2 linked regions of the Armatimonas rosea genome follow. Each later gene encodes a partner of the first gene's protein in a complex. Links are inferred from orthologs where the notes say so. Each region holds a gene or a part of one and is shown on either strand. Other genes may lie near its edges.

What was found.
Region 2: the proteins of HNQ39_RS30615 (region 1) and HNQ39_RS06095 are in contact, whole or in part, in a solved structure (PDB 8UXZ), measured with the Escherichia coli proteins. The link is inferred for Armatimonas rosea from one-to-one orthologs.

Annotation. Positions count from the first base shown.
Region 1 is NZ_JACHGW010000003.1:668,389-671,492, forward strand. Bases 63-2,849 are described here. They hold HNQ39_RS30615 (biotin/lipoyl-containing protein), read right to left. Parts: upstream 1,795-2,849; coding sequence 1,330-1,794; downstream 63-1,329. Other genes in these bases: HNQ39_RS18125 (homoserine dehydrogenase), read right to left, coding at 63-1,326; HNQ39_RS18135 (NAD-dependent epimerase/dehydratase family protein), read left to right, coding at 1,844-2,849. Also shown: more of HNQ39_RS18125, read right to left, coding at 40-62; more of HNQ39_RS18135, read left to right, coding at 2,850-2,911; HNQ39_RS18140 (NAD-dependent epimerase/dehydratase family protein), read left to right, coding at 2,950-3,104. UniProt on the Escherichia coli protein: This protein is a component of the acetyl coenzyme A carboxylase complex; first, biotin carboxylase catalyzes the carboxylation of the carrier protein and then the transcarboxylase transfers the carboxyl group to form malonyl-CoA.
Region 2 is NZ_JACHGW010000001.1:1,318,007-1,321,056, reverse strand. Bases 289-3,021 are described here. They hold HNQ39_RS06095 (acetyl-CoA carboxylase carboxyltransferase subunit beta), read right to left. Parts: upstream 2,203-3,021; coding sequence 1,375-2,202; downstream 289-1,374. Other genes in these bases: pheA (prephenate dehydratase), read left to right, coding at 2,237-3,021; HNQ39_RS06100 (acetyl-CoA carboxylase carboxyltransferase subunit alpha), read right to left, coding at 404-1,360; HNQ39_RS06105 (hypothetical protein), read left to right, coding at 289-313. In the rest of the region: more of HNQ39_RS06105, read left to right, coding at 1-288; more of pheA, read left to right, coding at 3,022-3,050.

The sequences.
Region 1 (3,104 bases):
GCGATAGTTAGACGCCCCCCTCCAACGGGGGCGATCAACCTACTCCTCGACACGAATCCAGTTGTGGACCTTGCTGACCGCGGGGAGGCGGCTGATGACATCCAGCGCACCCAACAGATGGTGCTCGCGGCTTTTATGCGTCACCCAGACAATCTCTGCTTCGTCGCCGGGGAGCGCGCGCTGGACCACGGACTCGATACTGACATCGAAGTCCCCGTAGACATTGGCGATACTGGCGAGGACCTTGGGCTTGTCGAGGGCGTGGAGGCGGACATAGAACTTGCTCTGGGCTTGCTCACTGGGAAGCATGGGGCGGCTGAGGTAGCACGTGCACCCGACCCGGCCCGTGGCGTTGGAGACAATATTGCGGGCGCAGGCGATCAGATCGCCGACCACCGCGCTTCCCGTGGGGAGGCTCCCTGCGCCGCGTCCGTAGAACATCACATCGCCCACGGCATCGCCGCGCACCAGGACCGCGTTGAAGACATCGTTGACACTGGCGAGGGGGTGCTTGTTGGGCAGGAGGGCGGGGTGGACACGCGCCTGCATGCTGCCATCGGGGTGGCACTGCGCGGAGGCGATCAGCTTGATCTTGTAGCCCAGGTCCCGGGCGACCGCGATATCGCGTGCCTGGATATGACGAATCCCTTGGCGGGGGACTTTTTCCTCGTTGACCGTGGAGTTGAAGGCTAGCGACGAGAGAATCGCGAGCTTGTAGGCCGCATCGTGGCCGTCCACATCGCTGGTCGGGTCGGCCTCGGCGTAGCCAAGGCGCTGGGCATCGGCGAGGGTGGGGGCGAAGTCGGCGCCCTCCTCGGTCATGCGGGTGAGGATGTAGTTGGTGGTGCCATTGACAATTCCCATCACTTCTTTGATATTATTGCCCGCCAGGCTTTCTTTCATCGCCGCGATAATCGGGATTCCGCCGGCGACCGAGCCCTCGAGGAAGAAGTCTTTTTGGGCGAGCTGTGCGGCATCGAGCAGGTCGTGGCCGGACTTTGCCATCAGCTCCTTGTTGGCCGTGACAATGTTCTTGCCGCTCTGGATCGCGCGGAGCAGGAAGCCGTGGCAGGGATCGACCCCTCCCACCAGCTCGGCGAGAATCTCGATCTCGGGGTCGTCGATTACCTCAAACGGGTTGTCGGTGAGGAGGGCGGGGTCCACGGCGACATCGCGGTCCTTGGCCAGGTTGCGCACGGCGATCTTCTTGACCACCAGCTCGGCCCCGACCCGGCGCGAGATCGCCTCGGCGTTTTCCTGGAGAATGCGTACCGTCCCCGAGCCAACCACCCCCAGCCCGAGGATTCCAATCTTAATCTGTCGCATGGCCTAGCTCTCCAGAAGTACCAGAGGATCGCCGGGCTGGACAAGCTTTCCATTCTCTGCGGGGATTGCGACAACGCGCCCTGCATGGTCGGCGAGGACCTCGGAGAAGACCTTCATCGCCTCGATCATCCCGATGGGCTGGTCTTTCTCGACCGTATCTCCCACCTCGACAAAAGACGGCGCACCCGGCGCGGGGGAGCGGTAGAAGACCCCCATGATCGGGGCCTCGATCGGCGTCCCCGTGGGCGCGGCGGCGGTGGCGGTCGCTCCTGCGGCAACGGGAGCAGCCGTGAGGGGCAGAGGTGCCGCGACAGTGGCACCCGCAACAGGGACAGCGAGCGTGGGCACGGTCGTACGAAGCGTCACGCGCAGAGAGCCTTCTTCGTAGCGTAGCTCGGCCAGGTCATGCTGCTCGACAAGCCTTGCCAGCCGCCGCAGCTCCTCGGGGGCAATCGGAAAATCAGACACGCGGCATTCTATCACGCAGAGGCGTCTTGTGATATACTCCGCTCAAGCTATGCGTCTTCTCATCACCGGCGGCGCGGGGTTTGTGGGCTCCCGCCTTGCGCTTGCCTTTCGCCGGGACTTCCCCGAGTGCGAGATCGTCGTCTTGGACAACCTGCGGCGGCGGGGAGCAGAAGTCAACCTGCCTCTCTTTCAGCGCCATGGTATCCAGTTCTTCCACGGGGATATCCGCTGCGAGGCCGACCTCATGGACCTGCCGGGCAACTTCGACCTCTTTATCGAGGCATCGGCAGAGCCCAGTGTCCATGCCGGCACCGACGGCTCCCCCGCCTACGTCCTGCAGACCAATCTCGTCGGAACCATCAACTGCCTGGAGCTGGCCCGCAAGCGCTGTGGGGGGATGGTCTTCCTCTCGACATCGCGGGTCTACTCCATCGCGCCGCTCCGTGAGATCGTCTTGGACGAGGCCCCGACACGCTTCGAGATCGCGCAAGCGCAGACCCTTCCGGGGGTGAGTCCCAAGGGAATCGCGGAGAGTTTTCCGGTCGATCAGCCCCGCTCGCTCTACGGGGCGACCAAGCTTGCCAGTGAGCTTCTCATTCAGGAGTACGCGGCCAGTCTGGGCCTCAACGCCGTGATCAACCGCTGTGGTGTGCTGGCCGGGCCGGGGCAGTTTGGGAAGGTCGATCAGGGAGTCTTTACGCTCTGGGTGGCCAACCACCACTTTGGGCGGCCCCTGCGCTACACCGGTTTTGGCGGCGAGGGCAAGCAGGTGCGTGATCTATTGCACCCTGAGGACCTCTACGACCTGATCCGGCTGGAGCACGCCAATATCGAGGCACTCTCGGGCACGACGTTTAATGCGGGCGGTGGACGGGAAGTATCTACATCGTTACAGGAGCTGACCACGCTCTGCCAGGAGGCGACCGGCCGAGAGATACCTCTGGGCACCGATCTGACCACGGCCAGTGTGGATATTCCGCTCTATGTCTCGGATTCAAGTAAGGTCCAGGCACGCCTTGGCTGGCAGCCCCAGCGGAGCGTGAAGGACATCGTGGGGGGAATCGCGGCCTGGCTGCGAGAGAATGAGGACGCGCTGCGCCCGCTCTTTGCCCCCTAGCCCCTGATTTTTCGGGGTGAACCCATAAGGAAGAAACTATGTCGGTTGTGATTGTTACCGGGTCTGCGGGCCTGATTGGGAGTGAGACGGTCAAGTTTTTCCATGAGAAAGGCTTTGATGTCGTGGGGGTGGACAACGACATGCGCCAGTACTTCTTTGGCGCGGAGGCATCCACCAAGTGGAACACGGAGCA
Region 2 (3,050 bases), on another replicon or contig:
CGGAAGCTACAACACCACGTTTCTTAACGATCCTGAATGGAACTGGCAAACCCACCTCGCCCCGATCACCCACAGCAATGAGGTCGTCTTCTACCGTGTCTCTAGGATTTTTTTGGAAGACGGGTGGATGCAGGAAAGCAAGCCACGAGACTTTTCCGGTATCTCCGCCTCTCACTACGATTCCAGCCTCTACGCAGGAATCGCTACAACCTGGCTTATGATGGCCGAAGACTACTCCGACCTTGCCATTGAGTTCTGGATTCGCCGCGTCCCTGGTGGCCTCGCGCTGGAGTACGACCTCGTCAAGCGTTAATCGACCTCTTACCCCCTTCGCCCCTCGGAACGAGGCGGGTACCCTCTGGGTGTGGCGAAGGGGGTCGGCGGTGGTGCCGCCGGGGGGATGTTAAATGTCGGTAAACCGCCCCATGCCGCGCAGGCGTGTGGCCCGGCGGGCGAGGAGCGCATCTGTGGTGAGCGGGGTGAGCTCGGCGAGGGCGGCGGTGATCGCGTCGCGGATGGCTTCTGCGGTGGCGGCGGGGTCGCGGTGGGCGCCGCCGAGCGGCTCTTTGATCACGCCATCGATCAGGCCCAGCGCGAGCGCATCGTGCGCCGTGACCTTCATCCAGCGCGCGGCGTCGCTTCCCTTGGTGGCATCGCGGGCGATAATCGCGGCGCAGCCCTCGGGGGCGATCACGGAGTAGAAGCTATGCTCCAGCATCAAGACGCAGTCCGCGACCGCGATCCCAAGTGCACCACCCGAGCCGCCCTCGCCGATCACGATAGCGATAGTGGGCGTGGGAAGCACGGCGAGCTCACGGAGGTTGCGGGCGATCGCCTCGGAGATGCCGCGCTCCTCGGAGGGCACATTGGGGTCGGCGCCGGGGGTGTCCACAAACGAGACCACGGGCTTGGTGAACTTGCCGGCGAGCTGCATCAGGCGCAGGGCTTTCCGATAGCCCTCGGGCTTCATGTAGCCGAAGTTGCGTTTCTGACGCTCTTTTAAATCGCGGCCCTTTTGCTGCCCGAGCACCATCACGCTCTGCCCGGCGAGGCGTGCGAAACCGCCCACCAATGCGCCGTCGTCGCCGAAGAGCCGGTCCCCGTGCAGCTCGATAAAGTCATCGCAGATCGTGCTGATGTAGTCGAGCGCGTAGGGCCGCTGGGCGTGGCGTGCCAGCAGGACATTGTCCCAGGGGGTCAGCTTATCAAAGAATCGTTCCACGTAGCCATCTCGCTGGGCGCGCAGTTTCTGCACCTCAGCCGCCGCCGCCGCGTTGTCCGTACGCTGTGCGGCTTGATCCAGCTTGGCTATATTGTCGTCGAGCTCGGCAAGAAACTGCTCAAACTCTTGGATAGTCATGTTTTCCAATGGTTTCAGGATCCCAGAAATGCGAGCGTCTTTGCCAGCATCGTCGTTAACTCTTTACGGGCGACAATTTTATCGACCTGCCCGTGCTCTTCCATAAACTCTGCCGTGCGGTAGTTGGCGGGCGGCTTGACACTCTGGGCCTGCGCCGCGACCCGCTCGCCCGAGAGCCCGACAGTCGCGCCCGGCTCGGCGTAGATCACATCCCCGAGGCTGGCATAAGACGCCACGGCCCCCCCCGTGGAGGGGTTGGTCAGCACGACAATATAGGGCACGCGGGCCTTATCGAGCTGCGCGACCGAGAGGCTGGTCTTGGCCATCTGCATCAGGCTGGTGAGGCCCTCTTGCATGCGCGCCCCTCCCGAGGCGCAGAACGTGATGAGGGCGCTCTGCTCCTCCAGGGCACGGTCGGCGGCGCGGGCGAACTTCTCGCCAAAGACACTCCCCATGGTCCCCGCGAGGCGGCCCCACTCGAAGTCCGAGACCGCGAGGACACAAGGGTGGCCGCTGATGGTCGCCACTCCCGTGACCAGGCCATCGGTGCGGGCGTTTTCCTCAGCAGACTCGGCGCCGGTGAGCTTGTCGCCGTAGCCGGGGAACTGCAGAAAATCGAGGGCGCGGATGTCGCGACGGCCAAACTCCACGAAGCTGCCTTCGTCGGCGGTCATGGCGATGCGCTCATCGGCGCTGAGACGGTGGTGGTGTCCGCACTTGTTGCAGACCTTGAAATCCCGCTCAAAGTCCTTGGTGTAAAGAATCGCGCCGCACTTGGTGCACTTGGTGAAGGCACCTTCGGGTACGGCGGCGGGGGCGGGACGGCGAAACCAGTCAGGCATAAAATTGCATACCTTGATATAATCCTGGGCACGTATGTCGCTTCAAGAACTCCGGCGTCAGATCGACGCCCTCGATGCCCAGATTTTAGACCTTCTAACCCAGCGGGCGCATGTCGTCCAGGAGGTAGGTCACTCCAAGACACGCACTCAGACTAAGTTTTTCTCGCCTGAGCGCGAGCGCCAGATCTTTGAGCGTCTCGAAGAAGCCAACCGGGGACCGCTCCCGCCGACGGCGGTTCGTGCGATCTTCCGGGAGATCCTCTCCGGGATGCGAGCCCTGGAGGCGCAGATTCGTGTCGCGCATCTTGGCCCAGCGGGGACATTCTCCCACCAGGCAGCGCTCGACAAGTTCGGGACGTCTTCCGAGCTCAAGGCCGCCGATACTATACCCGATGTTTTCGCACTCGTCGAACGGGGCGAGGCGGACTACGGGGTGGTCCCTGTGGAGAACAGCACCGAGGGGATCGTCCCCTACACCCTCGACATGTTCCACGAGAAGGGCACGCGCCTCAAGATCTGCGCCGAGGTCTATGTCCCTGTCGTGCACAACCTCGCCACCCACGCCGAGACCCTCGCCGACATCCAGAAGCTCTACGCCCACCCGCAGGCCTACGCCCAGAGCCGCAACTGGATTCGGGACAATATCGGCACGAGTGTCGAGGTGGTCGATGCGACCTCGAACTCCAAGGCCGCCCTGCTCGCCGCCGCGGACCCGACCAGCGCCGCCATCACCACCAGTATCGCCAGCGAGCTCTACGCCATCCCCCTGCTCGCCCAGCACATCGAGGACTCGCCGCACAACCGCACGCGCTTCCTCGTGATCGGGGAGAACGAGCCGCAGCCATCGG